One region of the Streptomyces sp. 2P-4 genome, then DNA from elsewhere that is predicted to be linked to it. Evidence: riboswitches for the same ligand, from Rfam matches in the RefSeq annotation. Region 1 holds a riboswitch; the other holds the start of a gene.
The links. Region 1 has a riboswitch for cobalamin ahead of MUK52_RS00985 (ABC transporter substrate-binding protein). Riboswitches for the same ligand answer to the same signal wherever they lie in the genome.

Region 1 (4,184 bases):
CCCGTACACCTCGGCCAGCAGCTCCGCGGTGAGCACCTCCGCCGGGGCGCCCGAGGCGGTCACCTCGCCGCCGCACAGGACGTACAGCCGGTCGCAGTAGTAGGCGGCGAGGTTCAGGTCGTGCAGGGCGACGAGCACCGTCGCCGGCAGCCGCCGCAGCAGCCCGAGCACCTCCAACTGGTGCCGGATGTCGAGGTGGTTGGTCGGCTCGTCGAGGACCAGCAGGGACGGCTGCTGGGTCAGCGCCCGGGCGATGAGCACCCGCTGGCGCTCGCCCCCCGACAGCTGCGCGAACGGGCGCTCCGCCAGCCCGGCGGCGTCCACCGCCTCCAGCGACCGGGCGATCAGCCGGGCGTCCTCGGCGGTGTCCCCGTCCAGCAGACGCTTGTGCGGGGTGCGGCCCATGGCGACCACCTCCCGCACCGTCAGGTCGAAGTCGCCGCCCGGCTCCTGGACGACCGCCGCGGTGGTGCGGGCCAGTTCCCGCACCGGCAGCGCCCAGGCGTCGGCGCCGTCCACCAGGACCTGCCCGGACTGCGGGCGCAGCACCCGGTAGACGGCCCGCAGCAGGCTGGACTTGCCGCTGCCGTTCGGCCCGACCAGGCCGACGACCTCGCCGGGCCGGGCGGCGAGGGACACCTCCTGCACCAGCCGGTGGGCGCCGGCGGCGAGGGTGAGCCGCTCCACGGCCAGATCGGCGGCGCTCATGCCGCCCCCCGGTCGCCCCGGCGGCGGGCGTCCCGCCGCATCAGCCACAGGAAGAACGGGCCCCCGCACAGGGCCGTCAGCACGCCGACGGGGATCTCCATCGGAGCGGCGACGGTGCGGGCGGCGATGTCCGCCCAGACCAGGAACACGGCCCCGGCCAGCGCCGCCGTCGGCAGGACCCTGCGGTGGTCGCTGCCGACGAACAGCCGCACGGTGTGCGGCAGGATCAGCCCGACGAACCCGATCGGGCCGGCGGCCGCCACCAGCACCCCGGTGACCAGCGAGAGCAGGATGAACATGCGGGCCCGGAAGCGGGCCACGTCCAGCCCCAGCGTGGTCGCCGACTCCTCGCCGGCCAGCAGCAGGTTCAGCGGCCTGGCCTGGACGAGGAGCACGGTGGTGCCGAGCAGCAGGGCGGCGGCGGGCAGCCACAGGGTGCCCCACTGCACGCCGCCGAGCCCGCCCAGCGTCCACGCGAGGACCGTACGGGCCTGGTTGCCGCGGTCGGCGGTCAGCAGCAGCAGGTCCAGCAGCGCGGTGAGCACCGACGCGAAGGCCACGCCCGAGAGCACCAGCCGCAGCGGCGTGATCCGGCCGCCGGAGCGCGCCGTGGTGTACACGAGCAGCAGCGTCACGAGCGCGCCCGCGAACGCGGCCGCCGACAGCGACACCGCCCCGAACAGCGTGAAGCCGAAGACGATCACGGCGACGGCGCCGAGGGACGCCCCGGAGGACACGCCCAGCAGGTACGGCTCCGCGAGCGGGTTCCGTACGAGGGCCTGCAGCGCGGTGCCCACCACCGCGAGCCCGGCCCCGGTCACGGCGCCGAGGAGGACGCGCGGCGCGCGCACGTCCAGCACGATGTGCTCGCGGGCCCGCGACCACGCCGGCTCGGACCAGTCCGCGCCGAGGGCGTGGCCGACGATGCCCCAGACCTCGCCGGGCGGCACATGCACCGAGCCGATGGCGAGCCCGGCGGTCAGGGACAGCAGCAGCAGGGCGGCCAGGCCCGCGAGGACGAGCGGGAACCGGGCCCGCCCGGCGCGCCCGGCCGGGGCGGGTCCGTCTTCCCCGGCCCGGCCGGGCGGGGACTCCTCCCTCGGCCGGGCCGCGGCGGCGGCCGTCACCGGAAGCGCTCGGGGTGCAGGCCGCGGGCCAGGTCCTCGACCGCGTGCGGCGGGCGCACGCCGACGAGGGTGGCGGTCAGCGGCACCACCACGAAGCGCTTGTTCCGGATCGCGGGCACGTCGGCGAGGGCGGGCTGGGAGAGCAGGAAGTCCTTCTTCTGCTGCACGCTGCCGGCGTCGGCGTAGTCGTAGATGGCGATGACCTCGGGCCTGCGCTCGACGACCTGCTCCCAGGAGACGTCGCCGAAGACCTCGTCGAGGTCGGAGAAGATGTTGCGCCCGCCGGCCAGTCTGATGATCTCGGTGCCGAGGCTCTTGCCTCCGGCGGTGAACGCCGACTTGTCGCCGCTGTCGTACACGAACACGGGCACGGCCGGGGCGCCCTCCACGGCCTTGCCGGTCTTCTCGACGCGCGCCCGCAGGTCCGCGACGAGGGCGTCGGCCCGGTCCCTGACGCCGAAGATGCCGCCGATGGTGCGGATCTCCTCGTAGGCGTCCTCCATGGACACCTGCTTCTTCCCGCAGTACTCGCGGTTGAGGTAGGTGTCGATGCCGGCGTCCGCGAACGCCTTGCGGGAGCGGCCCTCCTTCTCGGCGAAGGCGCTGCCGTAGCCGCCGTACACGAAGTCGGGCTCGGCGTTGACGACGGCCTCGAAGGAGGGCTCCTTCGGCGCCAGCTGCTTGACGGCCTTGAAGTCCTGCTCGTACTGCGGCAGGACCGGGGAGTCGGGGAAGGCGGTGCCCACCATGCGGTCCTTCAGGCCGAGCGCCAGCATCAGCTCGGCCGGGTGCTGGTGGATGGTGACCGCCCGGGCGGGCGGCCTGTCGTAGGTGGTGCGGGTGCCGCAGTTGTCGACGGTGAGCGGGAAGCCCGCCGCCGGCGCGGCCGCGGGCTTGCCGTCCTCCCCGGCCGGATCGGTGCCGCCGCCGCAGCCGGCGGCCAGCACCGAGACCAGGGCGGCGGCCGCCGCCGCGCGCAGGGCGCGGCGGTGCGACGGGCGGGTGGACGGGGGGAACTGCAGGGAGCCGGGCATGCCGACGTACACGTAGAGCCTCCTGGGGAGTCCGCGCTCCTCGGAACGGGCCCGCGACTGGCCAGTTTCCTGACTCCCGGATCGGCGCTCCCCCCGCCTTCCCACGCGTGCGCGCAGTGGCTCATGAGGGGACCGCTCCCCGGTCACAGTGGCGGGACCGTGCCGGAATCGCACCGGCTTCCTGTCTCCCGTCGCGGCGATGACCTGGCGATATTACATTCCGGTCACTTGGGCGTGAAAGGGCGCACGCGCCGGGGCTTGCGCCCTGAGCGTGCGCCCCTCAGCTGACGCCCCTGCCCGCCGGGCCGGTGCCGCGGGCCCGGCCGCCCGGCCACCCGGCCCGGTCAGCGCGGCCGGTACGCCCGTACGATGAGCCGGTCCGCGTCCTCGTCGTACGGGCGGCCGTCGAAGCCCCCGAACACCTCGACCCGTTCGAACCCCGCCGCCACGGCCATCGCACGCAGCTCCACCGCGCTGTACACGAACCACACCAGGCTCGCCCGGGTCACCCGCTCGCCCCGCACCAGCACCCAGTCGCTGCGCAGCCGCGCCCAGTCGTCCAGCACGCTGTCGGTCTGCACGAGCAGGCCGCCGCCCCGCCGGACCACCTTGGGCGGCACCACCCGGCGGGCCAGGATCTCCTTCCCGGCCACGTCCAGCAGCAGGCTGCCGCCCGGCCGCAGGCAGTCGTGCATGGTGCGCATCGCCCGCGCGTTGTCCGCCGGGTCCTCGAAGTAGCCGAAGGACGTGAACATGTTGAGGACCGTGTCGAAGGCGCCCGGGGCCGTGTAGTCCCGCACGTCGGCCCGTACGTACTCCGCCTGCGCGCCCGCTTCGGCGGTGAGCTTCCGGGCCCGTTCCAGCATGGCCGGACTGCGGTCCACGCCGGTGGTGCGGTGGCCGAGGCGGGCCAGCGGGACGGTGAACACCCCCGGCCCGCAGCACAGGTCGAGGACCCGGCCGCCCGGCGGGAAGGAGAGCAGGGGGGAGGTTGCCAGCAGCTCCTCGGCCTGGGAGAAGCGCTCCGGCGGGAACAGGAACTCGTAGAACTCGCTCCAGAAGTCGTCGTCCTGGAATCCACCCGTGTCGGCCATGGCGTGACGGTCTTCCTTCCTCGTGGGCGGGGTTGCCCGCAGGGGTCCGGTCGAGCGGCGGGAAGCGGCGGGGCCGGCCGGTCAGGCACCGCCGCCGCCCGCCGCGGCCTGCTCTCCGTCCGCGAACGGCCGGGTCACGACGCGTACCGTGTTGGCCGCGGCGACCGCGCAGTGCGTCGCGAGCTCCGCCGTCGGGGCCTCGGCGCAGACGATCCCGGCGT
Region 2 (4,184 bases), 780 kb from region 1:
CGGGCGTGGGCGGCTCGCCCGGAGACTGGCTCGACCAGTCCATGGACGACCGCGCCCAGGAGGCCGTCGACGCCATCGCCTGGGCCCGGCAGCGGCCGGACGTCGACAGCCGCCGGATCGGCCTGTGGGGCGCCAGCCAGGCCGGCTGGGTCCTGCCCAAGATCGCCGCCAAGAACCCCGGCATCCGCTTTGTCATCGCCGTCTCACCCGCCGTCAACTGGCACCGGCAAGGCCGCTACCACCTCCTCGCCGAGCTGCGCCGCGACGGCGCCTCCGACGCCGAGGTCGCCGCCGCCCTGCGCCGCCGCGAGACGGGCCTGGAACTGCTCGGGCGGGGCGCCCCGTACGAGGAGTACGTACGCGCCGTCGGCGATCCGCAGGGCATGACGGCCGCCCGCTGGAGGTTCGTCTCCAAGAACCACACCGCCGACGCGAGCGCCGACCTGCCGGCGCTGCGCGGGGTGCCCGTCCTGCTGGTGCTCGCCGGACACGACATGAACGTGGACACCGCCGACACCGAGGCCGCCTACCGGCGGCTGCTGCCGGGGCCCGCGCTGCGCGTCGGCCGCTACCCGGACGCCACGCACGGCCTGGTCAGGCAGGACGTCGAGAACTCCGCACTCCGCCTCACCCTGACCGCGCTGTGCGCGCCGAGGGCCCTGTTCGCCGACGGCTTCCTGGAAGACCAGCGGAAGTTCCTGGCCTCCGTCGAAACCGAAGGACCGACACGATGACCACCCGGCCCGGACCGCGGCAGGGCCGTCGGCCGGTGCAGCCGCGCCGCGGCGCCTCTCCGACGGCGACGCGCTCTGTGCGGGTCCCGGCCCGTCAGGAAGGCGCGCGCATCGACGGGGGCATCTCGTTTCCGTGTCCGGATGGTGGAAGCGGGTCGCCGCTGAGCGGGCGTGCGGCCTAGGGTGGCCGGTGCAGCTGGTTCGCCCCGCCCTCCAGGCGGGATGCGTCGCAAGAGGGAACCCGGTGGGAATCCGGGACTGCCCCGCAGCGGTGAGCGGGAACGACCGCCGTCATACGCACTGGGACCGGACAACGGTCCTGGGAAGCGACGGCCAGTAGGTGCCCGCCGGGGAACCGGCAGGCGTGCCCGCGAGTCCGAAGACCTGCCCGTTGCCCGCACGCGGACGATTCCGTGTGCGGACATCCCGGTGACCTCGTGGGCGGGTCGGCGTACACAGCGAGCGGCACGTGCGGGCCTCCGTCCGCGGCGTCGGCCGCCCGTTCCGTCGTTCCTTCGCGTCCGCGTCCCGCTGCCGGGATGTTCCTGGACACATCTCGCGAAGGAGAGTTCCGTGACAGCCAAGCCCGCAGCCGCGGCAGCACGAGCCACCGTGTACGGGTACCCCCGCCAGGGTCGGAACCGCGAACTGAAGAAGGCCGTCGAGGGCTACTGGAAGGGCCGCGTCACTGCCGACGCCCTCCGGGAGACCGCGGCCGGCCTGCGGCGCTCGCACTGGCAGCAGCTGGCCGAGGACGGTATCCACGAAGTACCGACCGGTGATTTCTCGCACTACGACCACGTGCTGGACACCAGCGTCATGGTCGGCGCTGCTCCCGAGCGGCACCGCGGGGCGGTGGAAGCCGACGCCCTGGACGGATACTTCGCGATGGCCCGCGGCACGCAGGACGTGGCGCCGCTGGAGATGACCAAGTGGTTCGACACGAACTACCACTACCTGGTACCTGAGCTCGGCCCGGGCACCGTGTTCACCGCGAACTCCGTGAAGCAGGTGGCGGAACTGCGGGAGGCCGTCGCGCTCGGGTACACCGCCCGCCCGGTCCTCGTCGGTCCGATCACCTACCTGCTGCTGGCCAAGCCGGCTCCCGGAGTGTCAGCGGACTTCGAGCCGCTGACCCTGCTGGACCGGCTGCTCCCGGTCTACGCGCAGGTGCTCGCCGACCTGCACGCCGCCGGCGCCGAGTGGGTGCAGCTCGACGAGCCCGCCCTCGTCCAGGACCGCACCCCGGCCGATCTGAACGCAGCCGCCCGCGCCTATCGGGAGCTGGGCGCCGCCGCCGACCGGCCGAAGCTGCTGGTCGCCTCGTACTTCGGCAGGCTGGGCGAGGCCCTGCCCGTCCTGGCCGCGGCTCCGGTCGAGGGCCTGGCGCTCGACTTCACGGAAGCGGGAGCGGCCAACCTGGACGACCTCGCGGCGGTCGGTGGCCTGCCCGGCAAGAGGCTCGTCGCGGGCATCGTCAACGGCCGCAACATCTGGATCAACGACTTCCGGAAGTCCCTCGCCACCCTGGGCACGCTGCTCGGCCTCGCCGACCGGGTGGACGTCGCCGCCTCCTGCTCCCTGCTGCACGTTCCGCTGGACGCCGACGCCGAGCGCGACCTCGACCCGCAGGTCCGCCGCTGGCTCGCGTTCGCCCGGCAGAAGACCCGGGAGATCGCCGTTCTGGCCCGCGGGCTCGGCCGGGGCACGGACACGATCACCGCCGAACTCGCCGCGAACCGGGCCGACCTGGCCTCCCGCGCCGGATCCGCCCTCACCCACGACCCGGCCGTACGGGCCCGCACCGCGGCCGTCACGCACGCCGACGGGCGCCGCGGCCGGCCGTACGCCGAGCGGGCCGCCGCCCAGCGGGCGCACCTGCGCCTGCCGCTGCTGCCGACCACCACGATCGGCTCCTTCCCGCAGACCGACGAGCTGCGCGCGGCCCGCGCCGACCTGCGGGCCGGACGGATCGACACGGCGGGCTACGAGGCACGGATCAAGGGCGAGATCGAGGAGGTCGTCTCCTTCCAGGAGAAGACCGGCATCGACGTCCTGGTGCACGGCGAGCCCGAACGCAACGACATGGTCCAGTACTTCGCCGAGCAGCTCACCGGCTACCTGGCCACGCAGCACGGCTGGGTGCAGTCGTACGGCACGCGCTACGTCCGGCCTCCGGTGCTGGCGGGGGACATCTCGCGCCCCGAGCCCATGACGGTGCGCTGGACCTCGTACGCGCAGTCCCTGACGTCCAAGCCGGTCAAGGGGATGCTCACCGGGCCGGTCACGATGCTCGCCTGGTCCTTCGTACGGGACGACCAGCCGCTCGGGGACACCGCCCGCCAGGTGGCGCTCGCCCTGCGGGACGAGGTGAACGATCTGGAGGCCGCGGGGACGGCCGTGATCCAGGTGGACGAGCCGGCTCTCCGGGAAACCCTGCCGCTGCGGGCCGCCGACCGCGCCGACTACCTGGCCTGGGCCACCGAGGCGTTCCGGCTCACCACCAGCGGGGTCCGGCCGGACACCCAGATCCACACCCACATGTGCTACGCGGAGTTCGGCGACATCGTCCAGGCCATCGACGACCTCGACGCCGACGTCATCAGCCTGGAAGCCGCCCGCTCCCACATGCAGGTCGCGCGGGAACTCGCCGCCCACGGCTACCCCCGCGCGGCGGGCCCCGGCGTGTGGGACATCCACTCACCGCGCGTCCCCAGCGCCGGGGAGGCGGCCGGTCTGCTGCGGACAGGCCTGGAGGCCATCCCGGCCGAGCGGCTGTGGGTCAACCCCGACTGCGGCCTGAAGACCCGTGGCTGGACCGAGACCCGTGCCTCCCTGGAGAACCTGGTCGCCGCCGCCCGTGAGGTTCGAGCCGCTCTCGCCGGCGACGACGCCTGATCCGTACCACCCGGTGCCGGACACGGTTTCCGCGTCCGGCACCGGGCCGTCGAGCGCTGGGGCGGACATGGCTCCGAGGCCGGCGGGCGCAGCGCCGGTTGAGGGTGAGGACGGCCTCCCGGCCCTTGCGCTCCAGCAGGAAGTCCAGAGCCGCCGGCCGCGCGCCTGCCGTCGGAACATGCGCATGGGGCCGCCGCTCACCCCCGGTCGTGGGCGACCGGGTACGGGATGAAGGTGCTGCTGTTCTCGTCGACCGCGAGCGGGCGGCCCAGCGGCGGGACCGCGCGCTGGGGGCAGTCCAGCCGTTCGCAGAGCCGGCAGCCCATGCCGATGGGTGTGGCTGCGGAGGCGTTGCCGAGGTCGAGGCCGTCGGAGTAGACGAGCCTGGGCGCGTGGCGGATCTCGCAGCCCAGGCCGATCGCGAAGGTCTTGCCGGGCTCGCCCCAGCCGCCGCGGTGGCGGGTGACGGCGCGGGCGGTCCACAGGTAGCGCTGCCCGTCGGGCATGGCGGCGACCTGGACGTGGATGCGGCCGGGCGCGGCGAAGGCCTCG

Region 2: linked by a shared signal. The riboswitch ahead of metE (5-methyltetrahydropteroyltriglutamate--homocysteine S-methyltransferase) and the one ahead of MUK52_RS00985 (ABC transporter substrate-binding protein) in region 1 are both predicted to bind cobalamin.

What each region holds. Positions count from the first base shown of each region.
Region 1 is NZ_CP095011.1:205,658-209,841, reverse strand. Features, by position in the region: gene MUK52_RS00995 (ABC transporter ATP-binding protein) at 1-708, opposite strand, end outside; gene MUK52_RS00990 (FecCD family ABC transporter permease) at 705-1,835, opposite strand; gene MUK52_RS00985 (ABC transporter substrate-binding protein) at 1,832-2,869, opposite strand; cobalamin riboswitch at 2,912-3,092, opposite strand; gene MUK52_RS00980 (class I SAM-dependent methyltransferase) at 3,214-3,963, opposite strand; gene MUK52_RS00975 (ATP-grasp domain-containing protein) at 4,045-4,184, opposite strand, start outside.
Region 2 is NZ_CP095011.1:981,470-985,653, reverse strand. Features, by position in the region: gene MUK52_RS03995 (alpha/beta hydrolase family protein) at 1-734, shown strand, start outside; cobalamin riboswitch at 928-1,128, shown strand; gene metE (5-methyltetrahydropteroyltriglutamate--homocysteine S-methyltransferase) at 1,308-3,632, shown strand; gene MUK52_RS03985 (short-chain fatty acyl-CoA regulator family protein) at 3,830-4,184, opposite strand, start outside.